Halorhodospira halophila SL1: one gene and its partner. The main gene of each other region encodes a partner of the protein of the gene in region 2 in a complex. Links are inferred from orthologs where the notes say so. Each region holds a gene or a part of one and is shown on either strand. Other genes may lie near its edges.

What was found. Proteins that work in one complex are often made in the same cells at the same time.
Region 1: the proteins of arsC (region 2) and trxA are in contact, whole or in part, in an NMR structure (PDB 2IPA), measured with the Bacillus subtilis proteins. The link is inferred for Halorhodospira halophila SL1 from one-to-one orthologs.

The regions. Positions count from the first base shown.
Region 1 is NC_008789.1:2,258,150-2,261,204, forward strand. Bases 1-2,837 are described here. They hold trxA (thioredoxin TrxA), read right to left. Parts: upstream 1,664-2,837; coding sequence 1,337-1,663; downstream 1-1,336. Other genes in these bases: rho (transcription termination factor Rho), read right to left, coding at 1-1,230; HHAL_RS10390 (hypothetical protein), read right to left, coding at 1,866-2,249; cysQ (3'(2'),5'-bisphosphate nucleotidase CysQ), read right to left, coding at 2,334-2,837. Outside these bases: more of cysQ, read right to left, coding at 2,838-3,055. UniProt on the Bacillus subtilis protein: Participates in various redox reactions through the reversible oxidation of its active center dithiol to a disulfide and catalyzes dithiol-disulfide exchange reactions.
Region 2 is NC_008789.1:104,214-107,394, forward strand. The notes cover bases 254-3,126. They hold arsC (arsenate reductase (thioredoxin)), read left to right. Parts: upstream 254-1,410; coding sequence 1,411-1,842; downstream 1,843-3,126. Other genes in these bases: HHAL_RS00470 (ATP-grasp domain-containing protein), read right to left, coding at 254-678; HHAL_RS00475 (hypothetical protein), read left to right, coding at 873-1,091; phoU (phosphate signaling complex protein PhoU), read right to left, coding at 1,897-2,637. In the rest of the region: more of HHAL_RS00470, read right to left, coding at 1-253. UniProt on the Bacillus subtilis protein: Catalyzes the reduction of arsenate [As(V)] to arsenite [As(III)]. In vitro, can dephosphorylate para-nitrophenyl phosphate (pNPP).

The sequences.
Region 1 (3,055 bases), 2.2 Mb from region 2 along the record:
GTTGGTCTTGGTGTCCTTGAGCTTGTCGAGGAGGAACTCGATGGCGGCCACCTCGTCCATGTTGTGCAGGAGCTTGCGCAGGATCCAGGTCTTCTGCAGCTCCTCGGGGGTCATCAGGAGTTCCTCGCGCCGGGTCCCAGAGCGGTTCAGGTGGATGGCCGGGTAGATGCGCTTCTCGGCGATCTTCCGGTCCATGTGCAGCTCCATGTTGCCGGTGCCCTTGAACTCCTCGTAGATCACCTCGTCCATGCGCGAGCCGGTCTCGACCAGGGCGGTGGCCAGGATGGTGAGGCTGCCGCCCTCTTCGACGTTGCGCGCGGCACCGAAGAAGCGCTTGGGCCGGTGCAGGGCGTTGGCATCCACGCCCCCGGTGAGCACCTTACCGGACGACGGCACCACCGTATTATAGGCGCGCGCCAGGCGGGTGACGGAGTCGAGCAGGATGACCACGTCCTTCTTGTGCTCGACCAGGCGCTTGGCCTTCTCGATGACCATCTCGGCGACCTGGACGTGGCGCGAGGCCGGCTCGTCGAAGGTCGAGGAGACCGTCTCGGCGCTGAGCACCGAGCGGGCGAACTCAGTGACCTCCTCGGGCCGCTCGTCGATGAGCAGGACGATGAGGTAGCACTCCGGGTAGTTGTAGGTGATGCTCTGGGCGACGTTCTGGAGCATCATCGTCTTGCCGGCCTTCGGGGGCGAGACGATCAGCCCGCGCTGGCCCTTGCCGATAGGCGCCACCAGGTCAATGACCCGGGCGGTGAGGTCCTCGGTGGAGCCGTTGCCCCGCTCCATGCGCATGCGATCGCGGGTGAACAGCGGAGTGAGGTTCTCGAAGAGGACCTTGTTCTTGGCCGCCTCCGGCGGCTCGAAGTTGATCTGGTCGACCTTGAGCAGGGCGAAGTAGCGCTCGCCGTCCTTCGGGGGGCGGATCTTGCCGGTGATGGTGTCGCCGGTGCGCAGTGCGAACCGGCGGATCTGGCTGGGCGAGACGTAGATATCGTCCGGCCCGGCCATGTACGAGGCATCCGCGGAGCGCAGGAAGCCGAAGCCGTCCTGGAGGATCTCGAGGACGCCGTCGCCGTAGATGGAATCGCCGTTCTTGGCATGAGCCTTGAGGATGGCGAAGATGATGTCCTGCTTCCGGGAGCGGGCAGTGCCCTCGATGCCCATGGACTGGGCGATCTCCAGGAGTTCGGTGGCTGGCTTTCTCTTGAGCTCGGTGAGATTCATGGTTCGCTTCGGCGTGGGGAGGGTCACGGGGGCGCCGGCCCGCCGGCCGTCCGCAGGGGCGCGATGGCGCGGGACTCAAGCCGGGGGCGGCGCTGCGGCAGTTGTTCTACAGGTTGCTGTCGATGAACGCGGTCAGCTGGGACTTGGACAGGGCGCCGACCTTGGTGGCCTCGACGTTGCCGCCCTTGAACAGCATCAGCGTGGGGATCCCGCGGATGCCGTACTTCGGCGGGGTCTCGGGGTTCTCGTCGATATTCAGCTTGACGACCTTGAGGCGGTCGCCGTAATCGGCGGCGATCTCTTCGAGGATGGGGCCGATCATCTTGCAGGGCCCACACCACTCGGCCCAGTAGTCCACCAGCACGGGCACGCTGGCTTGAAGCACTTCCTGCTCGAAATTCTGGTCGGTGGCGTGCACGATTGCGTCGCTCACGGTAGAAGACCTCCAGGTTCGATTGCGTCGATATGGGCGGAGCCGCTGCACGGGGCTCGGATAATTGGAAACTGCTCGTTGATTGGAACCGAGGATCCCGACAAGGGGGCCGAGTGCGGGATTGGGCGCTGCGCTGCCCCAGGAGCCGGCGCGCGACGCGCTGATGTAGTAGAACGGAAAATAGCGGCCCTGGGCCGGCGTGTCAACTGCGCTGGCACGCGCCGAGGGCCTCGCAGCAGCGCAGGCCGCGCTGCGCCACCTCCTTGAGATCGCGCAGGGCGTCGTGGGCAGCGAGGATCCGCTCCTGGGTCTGCTCGCCGGCACCCTCGTCGGCGATGGCCGCCGCCCGCGCCGAATCCGCCGCCTGCTCGAGTTCGATCACCCGGGCGCGGAAGCAGCACAGGCGCTGGCACTCGACGCAGTTGAGGGTGGCCTCGCTCTTGCGCAGCAGCTCCTCGAACACCGCCCGCAGTACCGGCGACGCACCGGGATCGCTGCACACCGCCGCCACGGCCTCGGCGATGCAGTGGCTGATGCGGGTCAGCTGCGCTTCAACCTCTTCGAGGGGGGCCATGGACTCGGCCACTGGGGTTACCTCCGCTGCGGAACAACCTGCTCTCCCCTAATGATGCGGGTGAGACTCCACAATCACAAGTGCCCGACTGGCGGCCTAGCGCCGCGCCTCCCAGGGGAGCCCGTCGGTGACCCGCGCCCAGTCGTAGGCCGGGTCGCCCACGGCGATGAAGTCCGGGTTGAGCAGCGAGGCACCGGTGTTGTAGCGCAGCGGCTCGCCGCCGACGTCCATCAGGCAACCGCCGGCGACCTCCAGCACGCACTGCGCGGCCCCGGTATCCCACTCGCAGGTGGGCCCGAAGCGCGGGTAGAGATCGGCCTCGCCCTCGGCGATGCGGCAGATCTTCAGCGAACTGCCCACCGAAAGCTCGCGGTAGTCCCCGAGGCGGGCGAGGATATCGGCCACCGCTGCCTCGCGGTGGGAGCGACTGACGACGGCGGTCAGCGGCGACGCGGCGGCGCGCGTGCGGATGCTGTGGCGCTGGCCGCCGGCCTCGCGCCAGGCGTCTACGCCGGCCGTCGCCGCCCAGGTCACCCCCAGGTCCGGGGCGTGGACCACACCGAGCACCGGCCGACCATCGACCACCAGGGCGATGTTGACGGTGAACTCGCCGTTGCGCTTGATGAACTCCCGGGTTCCGTCCAGCGGGTCGATCAGCCAGTACTGCCGCCACGCCTGCCGTTCGGCAGGATCGATGTCCTCGCCCTCCTCGGAGAGCTGGGGCAGATCGGGGGTCAGCGCGGTAAGCCCGGCCTTGATGGCGTCGTGGGCGGCCTGGTCGGCCCGGGTCAGCGGGCTGTCGTCCGCCTTGGCCTCCA
Region 2 (3,181 bases):
ATTGGAGAAGTAGACCTCTTCGGTCAGACCGTAGTGAACCACCTCGCCATCATTGGTGATATATCCCTCGTAACAGTACTCGGTGGCGCGGTTGATATCGACCAGGTGCTCGGCGATGAACGGCGGCGCCAGGGCCGGCACCTGCTGCGGCGGAACACCATCAAGATAGGCTGCATATTGGCGTGCCAGCGCCCGCTGCAGTTCATGATCCTGCCGGTAGTCGGCGAGCACCCGCTGCAACTCGTCGACGCTAGCGATGCGGAAGATCCCCCGGCCGAGCGACAGGGAGGTGTTCTTGAGCATGAAGGGCCACTCGTGCGCGGGCACCCGCGCGGCGATCTGGTCATCGCTTTCCTGGAGCGGGTCGACCGGGGCATAGAAGAAGGGATCCCGCTCCAGGGTGCGCATCAGATACTTGTTCATGCAGTAGAAGAAGGCGACCCGCGAGGGCACCGGATTGCCCAGGCGCTCGTTGATCAGCAGGTGATGGAAGGCGTCCTTCTGGGCGAAACCGGCAACGGCAACCACCCCCTGCTCGTGACAGTGCCGAGCCGTGGCCTCGATCTCCCGGGCGCCCCAGCCCTTGGGATAGATGCGCTCAACGCCAAAGTGCTGCTCCAGCTCGGCGAGCGCCGGCTCCATATAAGGCTGAGGATTGATCACGCCGAACTTCATCATCGGTTCCCCCTGTAACGAAGACCGCTCAACGCCGATTGGCGCTATCCGCTCAGCATAGCGGGTCCACGAAACGCGCGGACTCGCCTGTCACCGAACTTTCACGCAAAAGGCATCCCGGCGTCACGGCAAACTGCGAGGGTGCCGTCTAACCTAAATAGATCGATGCAAACTGAAGCACCAAGGAGGATTGAAGAATGGCCCGCAAGAGCCCGACCGAGCTTTACCACACCGCCCTGCACATGTACCGGCACGGCGCCACCGTCGAACAGATCGCTGATGAGCTGGCCATCCACCCGGCGTCGCTGCAGACCTGGCTGACGGCCCCGATCTACCCGGCCGCCCAGCGAACTCAGACGGCTCACCCTTACCCTCGCGCACCCCGCCGCGTCAAACCCCAACGGGCGGCACTCTGAATGGATCCCGTCGAGGCGGACGACGCTGCCGTCCGCCGCCCGTTTCTCCCCTTCCCAGCACCTCTCCCGAACCGCCGCCGGTAACCAGCCCGCCAGCACCCGACCCTCACGCTGCAAGCCTCCCGTCTCTGAGCCGTCACCACGAACCGTCTACCTCCACGATCACGGCGATGCGATTGCCGAGCGCTTTACCGACGACACCGGGATACCGGTACAGATCGTCGATATGAGCGGCGGCGGCCGATCCCTGACGGGGTTCCACCGTCATCCCCGCTTGGCTAAAGTGGCGCGCAACCCGCACCCCACCACGGGAGTCCCCATGAGCAAGACGCGCACATTACTGTTCCTGTGCACCGGCAACTCCTGCCGATCCCAGATGGCTGAAGGCTACGCCCGACAGATGGCCGGCAACGACTGGCGGGTGCTCTCCGCAGGCATTGAGGCCCACGGCCAGAACCCCCGCGCCATCGCCGCGATGCAGGAAGACGGGGTCGATATCTCGGATCAGCAATCCACGGTGCTGACCGAAGCCATGCTGGCCGAGGCCGATGTCCTGGTCACCGTCTGTGGCCACGCCGATGAACACTGCCCCGTGGTGCCCGGAAGCGTCGTCAAGCATCACTGGCCGCTCCCGGACCCAGCCCGCGCCGAGGGCAGTGAGGAAGAGATCGCCAGCGCCTTTCGGGAGGTGCGCGATGAGATCAAGGGGCGGGTCCGCAAATTGCTGGCCGACGCAGACCCGGCCTCCTAAAGCCCTCCGAACCCGAGGGGTGCCGCAAGCCGCTCCGCGGCACCCCTCCACTGTTCAGTGGCGGTCGCCGGTCGCCTCCTGGGCCATCTGCTCGAAGCTGGTGTGCCGCACGTTCTTGCCGCGGACGAAGTAGACGACGTACTCGCAGATATTCCGCGCGCGATCCCCGATGCGCTCCAGGGAGCGGGCCGTCCACATCACATCCATGACCCGCGGCACCGTCTCCGGATTGCGCATCATCTGGTCCATTAGCCGATGGACGATGACCTCGTACTGGCTGTCCGCCTGGATATCCTGCTGCGCCACGCGCACCGCCTCCTCCACATCCATCCGTGCAAAAGCGTCCAAGGCACCGCGTAGCATCCCCCGGACGTGCTCGCCCATCTCGCCGAGTTCGCTGATGGGGCCGCTCTCGCGGTCCAGCTCGAGGAAGTGCAGCGCCATGCGCCCGATCCGCTCGGCCTCATCGCCGATGCGCTCGAGATCCGTGATGGTCTTGATAACGGCCATGACCAGACGAAGATCCGAGGCGGTCGGCTGTCGGCGGACAAGGATCTGGGTGCAATCCTCATCCAGGGCCACCTCCATCGCATTCACCTGGTAATCGCTGGTGACCACCTTCTCGGCGAGTTCGGTCTTGGCCTCCGCCATCCCCGTCACAGCATCGCCGAGCTGCTGTTCGACGAGGCCACCCATGGTCAGGACGCGGTCGTGGATCGCCTCCAGCTCGGCGTTGAACCGCTGGGAGATGTGCTCCTGGAAGAAGCTCTTTTCGGTGGGGTTCTCGTCGGTCATCAGCGGTCTCCTCAGCCGTAGCGGCCGGTGATGTAGTCTTCAGTCTGTTTCTTGCCCGGGTTGGTGAACAGCGTATCCGTATCGCCGTGCTCGATGAGCTCACCGAGATAGAGGAACGCCGTAAAATCGGACACCCGCGCCGCCTGCTGCATGTTGTGGGTCACGATCGCGATGGTGTAGCGCTCCTTGAGCTCGAACATCAGCTCCTCGATCTTCAGCGTCGCCAGCGGATCGAGGGCCGAGGCCGGCTCGTCCAGAAGGATCACCTCCGGCTCGACGGCGATGGCACGAGCGATGACCAGCCGCTGCTGCTGACCGCCGGAGAGCCCGAAGGCGTTCTCGTGGAGCCGGTCTTTCACCTCGTCCCAGAGCGCGGCGCGGCGCAGCGACTTCTCGACCACCTCGTCGAGGGCTCGGCGATTGCGCACACCCTGCAACCGCAGCCCGTAGGCGACGTTCTCGTAGATCGACTTGGGGAAGGGGTTCGGCTTCTGGAAGACCATCCCGACCCGACGGCGCAGCTCGGGAACATCCATGCGCCGCG